Linked DNA regions of Blastochloris tepida. The protein of the gene in region 1 interacts with the protein of each later gene in a pairwise test. Links are inferred from orthologs where the notes say so. Each region holds a gene or a part of one and is shown in the gene's direction. Other genes may lie near its edges. The genes, in order: BLTE_RS16555, BLTE_RS15780 and BLTE_RS09250.

Region 1 (2,889 bases):
AAGTGATCGGCCAGTCGCTGGTGGCGGCGTGTCGCACCGTCGAGGACCGGATGCCGCACTCGCTGCACGCCTATTTCCTGCTGCCCGGCGATCCGGCGGTGCCGATCATCTATCGCGTGGCGCGCATCCGCGACGGCAAGAGCTTCACCACGCGGCAGGTCAACGCCATCCAGCACGGCCAGACCATCTTCGCCACCATGGTGTCGTTCCACGCCGACGAGGAGGGCTTCACCCACCAGATGGCGATGCCGGTGGTGCCGCCGCCGCTCGACCTGCCGAGCGAGATGGACATCAAGCAGCGGGTGCTGCCGATGATGCCCGATCCGGTGCGCGCCTATTACGAGCGCGAGCGGCCGATCGAGCTTCGCCCGGTCGAGTTCGGCCGCTATCTCGGCCAGCGGCAGGCGGAGGGCCGCTTCCACATCTGGCTGCGCATCACCGACACGCTGCCGGACGATCCGGTGCTGCACCGCTGCATCCTCGCCTACGCCTCCGACCTGACGCTGCTCGATGCGGCGCTGATTCCGCACGGGCGCACGGTGTTCGAGAAGGACATCCTGCCCGCCTCGCTCGACCATGCGCTGTGGTTCCACCGGTCGTTCCGCATCGACGACTGGCTGCTCTACGCCCATGACAGCCCGAACGCCTCGGGCGGGCGCGGCCTTGCCCGCGGCCTGGTGTTCAGCCGCGACGGCCAGCTCGTCGCCTCGGTGGCGCAGGAAGGCCTGGTGCGCCAGCGCCGGACGGACTGAAACGGCTTCCGGTTGATCCGTTCGCCGCTCGGAAACCGGATGAATTGCGGCTGCCTAGTTTTTAGGCGGGCGACTCGGTCTTCGGCACCCCAAAGCGAGTGCATTTGCTTATTTTTTAAGCAAATGCCACCGGCAGGCCGTCAAGGCATAGCTCTCCAAACCGGTTTCCTCTTGAATGTCAGCGCGCTGCGCGCCGCGCCGCGCTTGGCACGAGGTTTGATTCTCCCCTCGCGGGTTTGCCACGGGGGAAACGCGCCTTCGTGCGGTAGCACCCGACACGATAGTCACCCGGCCGCGATTTCGGCGGCTGGCAACAGCGGGAAACATCGACCGATGAAAATCGTCACGGCGATCATCAAGCCGTTCAAGCTGGACGAGGTGCGCGATGCCCTCACCGGCATTGGCGTGCACGGCCTGACCGTCACCGAGGTGAAGGGCTACGGCCGCCAGAAGGGGCACACGGAAATATATCGGGGAGCCGAATACGCGGTCAGCTTCCTGCCCAAGCTCAAGATCGAGGTGGCCGTCCCCACCAGCCAGGTCGACAAGGTCATCGACGCCATCACCGGGGCGGCCAAGACCGGCCAGATCGGCGACGGCAAGATCTTTGTCTATTCGCTCGATCACGCCGTGCGCATCCGCACCGGCGAGACCGACACCGACGCTCTGTGAGCTTCGTCCTGCAAGGAGTTGATTGAAATGACGGTCTCCATGCTGCGTCGGGCGCTTCCGGCTCTCGCCGTGATGCTCCTGACAGCCGGTCCGGCGCTGGCCGACGGACCGAAGGTGGACAAGGGCGATACCGCCTGGATGCTGATTTCCACCATCCTCGTCCTGCTGATGACCATTCCGGGCTTGGCGCTGTTCTATGGCGGTCTGGTCCGCTCCAAGAACATGCTGTCGGTGCTGATGCAGGTCTTCTACTGCGTCTGCGTCGCCTGCGTGATGTGGGCGCTGTTCGGCTATTCGATGACCTTCACCGGCGACAACCCCTACTTCGGCGGGTTCTCGAAGGTGCTGCTGTCGGGCGTGACCACCGAATCGCTCGCCGCCACCTTCTCGGTCGGCGTGGCGATCCCCGAACTGGTCTATGCCGCCTTCCAGATGACCTTCGCCGCCATCACCGTGGCGCTCATCGTCGGCGCCTTCGCCGAGCGCATGAAGTTCGCGGCCGTGGCGCTGTTCGTGCCGCTGTGGCTGATCTTCATCTACTTCCCGATCGCCCACATGGTCTGGTACTGGGCCGGCCCGGACGCGGTCGCCGCGGCTGCGCAGGCCGTCCACGACGCCGCCGATGAAACCGCCAAGGCTGCCGCCCAGGCCAAGCTCGACGAGGTCCTCGCCGACTCCGGCCTGATCTACCAGTTCGGCGCCATCGACTTCGCCGGCGGCACCGTGGTGCACATCAATGCCGGTATCGCCGGCTTCGTGGCGTGCCTCCTGGTCGGCCGCCGCATCGGCTACGGCCGCGAGCTGATGTCCCCGAACTCGCTGGCGATGACCATGATCGGCGGCGCGCTGCTGTGGGTCGGCTGGTTCGGCTTCAACGCCGGCTCGAACCTCGAGTCGAACGCCTATGCCGGCCTCGCGGTGATGAACACCTTCGTCGCCACCGCGGCGGCGGCGCTGGCCTGGATGTTCGTCGAATGGGCGGTCAAGGGTAAAGCCTCGCTGCTCGGCATCGTCACCGGCGCGGTCGCCGGCCTCGTCGCCGTCACCCCGGCCGCCGGCTTCGCCGGTCCGATGGGCTCGATCGTGCTCGGCGTCATCGCCGGCGTGATCTGCTTCATCTTCTGCTCGGGCGTGAAGAACGCGCTGGGCTATGACGATGCGCTGGACGTGTTCGGCGTGCACTGCGTCGGCGGCATCGTCGGCGCCATCCTGACCGGCGTGCTGGTCGACCCCAGCCTCGGCGGCGCCGGCATCGTCGACTACACGGCCTGCGACCCCGACGGCGTCTGCAAGACCGCGGCCTACGACATGACCACCCAGGTCTGGGCCCAGACCAAGGCGGTGCTGGTGTCGCTCGGCTGGTCGGGCTTCGGCTCGCTGGTCCTGCTCAAGCTGATCGACTGGACCGTCGGTCTGCGCGTCACCGCCGACAAGGAGCGCGAGGGCCTCGACCTCGTCGATCACG
Region 2 (3,495 bases), 180 kb from region 1 along the record:
TCGCCAAGCTCGCCGGCCTGCCCGCCTCGGTGGTGGCGCGTGCCAAGACCGTGCTGGCCGAGCTGGAGAAAGGCGACCGCGGCGCCCCCATCCACCGCCTCGCCGACGACCTGCCGCTGTTCGCCGCCGTGCGGCCCAAGGCCGCCGAAGCGCCCGCGCCGGCCCCCGACCCGGTGGCCGAGCTTTTGGCCGGGCTCGACCCCGACGACCTGACGCCGAAGGCGGCGCTGGAGGCGCTTTACCGTCTCAAGGCGGCGGCCCGCAGCCCGTCGTGACGCCCCCGGTATCTCCGGATGACAGCGCCGCTGCGGTCCGCTATCCCCGTGCCATGCCGCGAAGCCCAGCCCGCAGCCGTGTCCAGCGTCCGCGCCCGTTCGAGGCGATCTTCGACGAGGCGGCGTTCGCCGCCGATCTCGACGCCATCGCCACCCGCCTCCGGGACGACCCCGCCGGGCTCAAGATGGCGGTGGTGCAGCGCGCCAAGCAGCTCTTGGCCGACGGCCGCCGTCAGGCCGAGATCTGGCTGACCGAGGACGGCGAGGGCCGCGCCTGCGCCGCCCGCCTCAGCGACCTGGAAGACGGCCTGATTCGCGCTCTCTACGAGCATGTCGGCTCGGCCCTCTACGGCTCGGACGAGCACTCCACCTCCGAGCACATGGCGGTGGTGGCGACCGGCGGCTATGGCCGCGGCCTGCTGGCGCCGGGCTCGGACATCGACCTGCTGTTCCTCCTGCCCTACAAGCAGACCGCCTGGGGCGAGAGCGTCGCCGAGTCGATCCTCTACACGCTGTGGGACATCGGCCAGAAGGTCGGCCACGCCACCCGCTCGATCGACGAATGCATCCGCCAGGCCAAGGCCGACATCACCATCCGCACCGCCGTGCTGGAGGCCCGCTTCGTCTGCGGCGACCGCGCGCTCTACGACGATCTGGTCGCCCGCTTCGACCGCGAGGTGGTGTCCGGCACCGCGTCGGACTATGTCGCCGCCAAGCTCGCCGAGCGCGACGAGCGCCACCGCCGGGTCGGCGCCTCGCGCTATCTGGTCGAGCCCAACGTCAAGGACGGCAAGGGCGGCCTGCGCGACCTGCACACGCTGTTCTGGATCGCCAAATACGTCTACCGCGTGCGCGAGCCGGCGGGCCTGCTGCAGCAGGGCGTGTTCTCCAAGGCCGAATACGCCACCTTCCGCCGCGCCGAGGACTTCCTGTGGTCGGTACGCTGCCATTTGCACTTCCTCACCGGGCGGGCGGAGGAGCGGCTGTCCTTCGACGTCCAGCGCGAGATGGCGCTGCGGCTCGGCTACACCGAGCATCCCGGCCAGCGCGACGTCGAGCGCTTCATGAAGCACTACTTCCTGATCGCCAAGGACGTCGGCGATCTCACCCGCATCGTCTGCTCGCAGCTCGAGGAGAACGAGGCGAAGTCGCTGCCGGTGCTCAACCGCTTCGTCCAGCGGCTGATCCCCCGCCGCCGCCGCAGCCTCGGCGAGACCGGCGACTTCATCGTCGACCACAACCGCATCAGCATCGTCGATGACGAGGTGTTCGAGCGCGACCCGGTCAATCTGATCCGGCTGTTCTGGCTCGCCGACCGCCACGACCTCGCCTTTCATCCCGATCCGATGCGGCTGATCACCCGCCAGCTTCGGCTGGTCGACGACGCGCTGCGCGCGAACGAGGAGGCCAATCGCCTCTTCCGCGACATCCTGGTGTCGAAGAACGATCCCGAGACCGTGCTGCGGCGGATGGACGAGGTGGGGCTGCTCGGCAAATTCGTGCCGGAGTTCGGCCGCATCGTCGCGCTGATGCAGTTCTCGATGTACCACCACTACACGGTGGACGAGCATCTGATCCGCTGCATCGGCGTGCTGTCGACCATCGAGCGCGGCACCGATCCCTCGCTTGGCCTCGCTAACGAGCTGTTCGCCGGCATCCAGAACCGCGAGCTGCTCTATATCGCGCTGTTCCTGCACGACATCGCCAAGGGCCGCGCCGAGGACCACTCGATCCTGGGGGCGCGGGTGGCGCGGCGCTTCTGCCCGCGGCTCGGCCTCACCCCGGCCGAGACCGACACCGTGGCCTGGCTGGTCGAGCATCATTTGACGATGTCCACCATCGCCCAGTCGCGCGATCTGTCCGACCGCAAGACCGTCGAGACCTTCGCCGGGGTGGTGCAGAGCCTGGAGCGGCTGAAGATGCTCACCGTGCTCACCACCGCCGACATCCATGCGGTGGGGCCGGGGGTGTGGAATTCCTGGAAGGCGCAGCTTCTGCGCACGCTCTATTACGAGACCGAGCCGGTGCTGACCGGCGGCTTCTCCGAGGTCAACCGCAGCGAGCGCGTCGCCGCCGCCCAGGATCTGTTCCGCGCGGCGCTGCCGGAGTGGACCTCGACCGAGATCGAGGCCTACATCGCCCGCCACTATCCGCACTATTGGCTCAAGGTCGATCTCGCCCGCAAGCTGTCGCACGCCCTCTTCGTGCGAGAGTCGGAGGCTGCCGGCCGGCTGCCGGCCACCAAGTTCGACCTCGCCGGCCGGCCCGGCGTGGTCGAGGTGACCGTGCTGGCCGTGGACCATCCGCGGCTGTTGTCGGTGATCGCCGGCGCCTGCGCCGCGGCCGGCGCCAACATCGTCGATGCCCAGATCTACACCACCACCGACGGGCTGGCGCTCGACACCATCGCCATCTCGCGCGAATTCCCGGACGAAACCGACGAGACCCGCCGCGTCGGCCGGGTGTGCGACGCCATCGAGAAGGCGCTGACCGGCGACGTGCCGCTGACCGCGGCGATGGTGCGCCGCGCCGCGCCCAAGACGCGCCAGAAGGCGTTCGACGTGCCGCCCGAGGTGACGCTCAACAATCAGTGGTCCAACCGCTTCACGGTGATCGAGGTCACCGGGCTCGACCGGCCGGGCCTGCTGCACGATCTCACCGCCACTTTGTCGCGGCTCAACCTCAATATCGGCTCGGCCCACATCGTCACCTTCGGCGAGAAGGTGGTGGACGTGTTCTACGTCACCGACCTCACCGGCGCGCCGATCACCAGCGCCCAGCGTCAGGCGGCGATCAAGCGGGCGCTGATCTCGGTGCTGGCGCCGCCGGCCGGCGACGAAGGGTCCGCGCGCACCCGCACGATGTGACGCGATCTGCGCTCACCCGGCGCCTTCTTCCCTCTCCCACCCGGGGCGCGCTTGCGCGTGCTCGGGCGCAGGCACTTGCGGGAGAGGGCGCCGAGCGATCGATGGATCGCGAGGCGGGTGAGGGTAAATCTTCCTGCGTTCACCGGTACATACCCCTCACCCGGCTCGACCTCGCATTGCTCGGTCTCGCCACCCTCTCCCGCAAGGGGAGAGGGAAGGAACGCAGCGCCCGGCCGGCGGATGCTCTAAGTTCTTGTCTTATCGCATTTTCTTTCGCAAAGCCGGTATCCACTTTTGCGGAAAATGCTCTATCGCCGGCCCTCCAGCGCCGACAGCAATTCGGGCGTCGGATA
Region 3 (2,964 bases), 1.7 Mb from region 1 along the record:
AGCGGGTCGAGGGCGGCCTGCACGCGGTGCAGCTTGCCGGCCGCGAGGCGGGCCAGCTTGCCGCCGCGGCCGAGCTGGCCGAGGGCGCGGGCGCCGACCTGATCGACCTCAATATGGGCTGTCCGGCCAAGAAGGTGACGGGCGGCGAGGCGGGGGCGGCGCTGATGCGCAATCTCGACCATGCCGAGCGGCTGATCGCGGCGGTGACGGCCCGCGTCGCGGTGCCGGTCACCGTCAAGATGCGGCTCGGCTGGGACGAGACGAGCATCAATGCGCCCGATCTGGCGCGGCGGGCGGAGGCCGCAGGCGCCGCCGCCGTCACCGTGCATGGCCGCACCCGCCGCCAGTTCTATTCCGGCCGCGCCGACTGGGCGGCGATCAGCCACGTGAAGGCGGCGGTGACGATTCCCGTCATCGCCAATGGCGACATCGCCTCGACGGCGGATGCTCGCGCCGCCCTCGCTGCCTCCGGCGCCGATGGGGTGATGGTCGGCCGCGCGGCCCAGGGCCGGCCATGGCTGCCCGGCCGCATCGCCCGCGAGCTTGCCGGCGGCGCGCCGGCCGCCGATCCGCCGCTGGCCGAGCAGCGCGACGTGCTGTTCGATCTGCACGAGGCGCTGCTGTCGCATCATGGTCGCGAGGTCGGGCTCAAGGTGGCGCGCAAGCATCTGGGCTGGGGCCTCGCGGTGGCCGCGGCGACGGCCGGGGCCGCGCCGGACGCGGCGGCCGACTGGCGCCAGCGCGTGCTGACCGCCGCCGAGCCGGCCCGCGTTCGCGCATTGCTGGCGGATGCCTTTGCCGCGTTCGCCTGGAAGGAGGCCGCATGAGTGCCGCCGAAAAACGCAAGATGGCCGATCGCACGGGGGGCTTCACCGGCCCCGAGGTCGTGCTCAACGCCCTGCCGCACGCGGTGATCACGGTCGGCGGCGACGGCGACATTCTCGATGCCAATGTCGCGGCCGAGGCGTTCTTCCACGTCTCCAAGCCGATGCTGCGCCGCCATCGCCTGAGCGACCTCGTGCCGTTCGGCAGCCCGCTTCTGTCGCTGGTCGAGGACGTGCGCGTGCGCCGCTCCCCGGTCGCCGAATATCGCGTCGATCTCGGCACGCCGCGCACCGGCGAGCGCGTCGTCGACATCTACGTGTCGCCGATGCCCGAGGATCCGGGCAGCGTGGTGGTGATGCTGCAGGAGCGCACCATCGCCGACAAGATGGACCGCCAGCTCACCCATCGCGGCGCCGCCCGCTCGGTCACCGCGCTCGCCGCCATGCTGGCGCACGAGATCAAGAATCCGCTGTCGGGCATCCGCGGCGCGGCGCAGTTGCTCGAACAGTCGGTGGAGGATCAGGACCGGGCGCTGACCCGCCTGATCTGCGATGAGGCCGACCGCATCGTGAAGCTGGTCGACCGCATGGAGGTGTTCGCCGACGAGCGGCCGGTCGATCGCGAGCCGGTCAACATCCATGCCGTGCTGGAGCACGTCAAACGCCTCGCCGTGTCGGGATTCGGACGCAACATCCGCTTCGTCGAGGAGTACGACCCCTCGCTGCCGCCGGTGCTGGGCAATCGCGACCAGCTGATCCAGGTGTTCCTCAATCTGGTGAAGAACGCGGCCGAGGCGATCGGCCCCGAGGCCACCGACGGCGAGATCCAGCTCACCACCGCGTTCCGGCCCGGCGTGCGCCTCACCGTGCCCGGCACCCAGACGCGCATCGGCCTGCCGCTGGAGTTCTGCGTGCGCGACAACGGTCCGGGCGTGCCGTCCGACCTGCTGCCGCATCTGTTCGACCCGTTCGTCACCACCAAGCCGACCGGAACCGGCCTGGGACTTGCATTGGTGGCGAAGATCGTCGGCGACCATGGCGGGATCGTCGAGTGCGACTCGCAGCCGCGTCGCACCACCTTCCGCGTCCTGATGCCGATCTACACTGGCGGCCGTCCGGCCGCCGCCCGCCGCTAGAGCCGCGTCCGAGCATATCGGATCAGGCCCTGGATCCTTGTCTTGTCGCGTTTCGTGCGCAAACCGGTTTCGACCGCTGCGCGATACGCTCGAGGGAGTTTTCGATGCCCGCCGGCAGCATTCTTGTCGCTGACGACGACGCCGCGATTCGGACAGTGCTGAATCAGGCGCTGTCGCGCGCCGGATACGAGGTGCGCTCCTGCGGCAACGCCGCGACGCTGTGGCGCTGGGTGGCCCAGGGCGAAGGCGACCTCGTCATCACCGACGTGGTGATGCCGGACGAGAACGCCTTCGACCTGCTGCCGCGCATCAAGAAGGTCCGCCCCGAACTGCCGGTGGTGGTGATGAGCGCGCAGAACACCTTCCTCACCGCCATCCGCGCCTCCGAGCGCGGCGCCTACGAATATCTCCCCAAGCCCTTCGACCTGAAGGAGCTGATCGCCATCGTCGGCCGCGCCTTGGCCGAGCCGAAGGGCGGCCGCAACGCCGAGGATCTGGGCGAGCCGACCGACAATATTCCGCTGGTCGGCCGCTCCGCCGCCATGCAGGACATCTACCGGGTGCTCGCCCGGCTGATGCAGACCGACCTCACGGTGATGATCACCGGCGAGTCCGGCACCGGCAAGGAACTGGTGGCGCGCGCGCTGCACGATTACGGCAAGCGCTCGTCCGGCCCGTTCGTCGCCATCAACATGGCGGCGATCCCGCGCGACCTGATCGAGTCCGAACTGTTCGGCCACGAGAAGGGGGCGTTCACCGGCGCCAATGCCCGCTCGTCCGGCCGCTTCGAGCAGGCCGAGGGCGGAACCCTGTTCCTCGACGAGATCGGCGACATGCCGATGGAGGCGCAGACCCGCCTGCTGCGCGTGCTGCAGCAGGGCGAATACACCACGGTCGGCGGCCGCACCCCGATCAAGACCGACGTGCGCATCATCGCCGCCACCAACAAGGACCTGCGGCTCCTGATCCAGCAGGGCCTGTTCCGCGAGGACCTGTTCTTCCGC

What was found.
Region 2: the proteins of BLTE_RS16555 (region 1) and BLTE_RS15780 interact in binary tests that used the Escherichia coli proteins (3 or more experiments, as listed by UniProt). The link is inferred for Blastochloris tepida from one-to-one orthologs.
Region 3: the proteins of BLTE_RS16555 (region 1) and BLTE_RS09250 interact in binary tests that used the Escherichia coli proteins (3 or more experiments, as listed by UniProt). The link is inferred for Blastochloris tepida from one-to-one orthologs.

The regions. Positions count from the first base shown.
Region 1 is NZ_AP018907.1:3,663,185-3,666,073, forward strand. The notes cover bases 19-2,754. They hold BLTE_RS16555 (P-II family nitrogen regulator), read left to right. Parts: upstream 19-1,085; coding sequence 1,086-1,424; downstream 1,425-2,754. Other genes in these bases: tesB (acyl-CoA thioesterase II), read left to right, coding at 19-752; BLTE_RS16560 (ammonium transporter), read left to right, coding at 1,452-2,754. In the rest of the region: more of tesB, read left to right, coding at 1-18; more of BLTE_RS16560, read left to right, coding at 2,755-2,889. UniProt on the Escherichia coli protein: Involved in the regulation of nitrogen metabolism. Regulates the activity of its targets by protein-protein interaction in response to the nitrogen status of the cell.
Region 2 is NZ_AP018907.1:3,481,769-3,485,263, forward strand. What follows is about bases 1-3,342. They hold BLTE_RS15780 ([protein-PII] uridylyltransferase), read left to right. Parts: upstream 1-328; coding sequence 329-3,142; downstream 3,143-3,342. Other genes in these bases: mutS (DNA mismatch repair protein MutS), read left to right, coding at 1-275. Also shown: BLTE_RS15785 (lytic murein transglycosylase), read right to left, coding at 3,451-3,495.
Region 3 is NZ_AP018907.1:2,010,531-2,013,494, reverse strand. What follows is about bases 93-2,903. They hold BLTE_RS09250 (two-component system sensor histidine kinase NtrB), read left to right. Parts: upstream 93-847; coding sequence 848-1,960; downstream 1,961-2,903. Other genes in these bases: ntrC (nitrogen regulation protein NR(I)), read left to right, coding at 2,065-2,903; dusB (tRNA dihydrouridine synthase DusB), read left to right, coding at 93-827. Outside these bases: more of dusB, read left to right, coding at 1-92; more of ntrC, read left to right, coding at 2,904-2,964.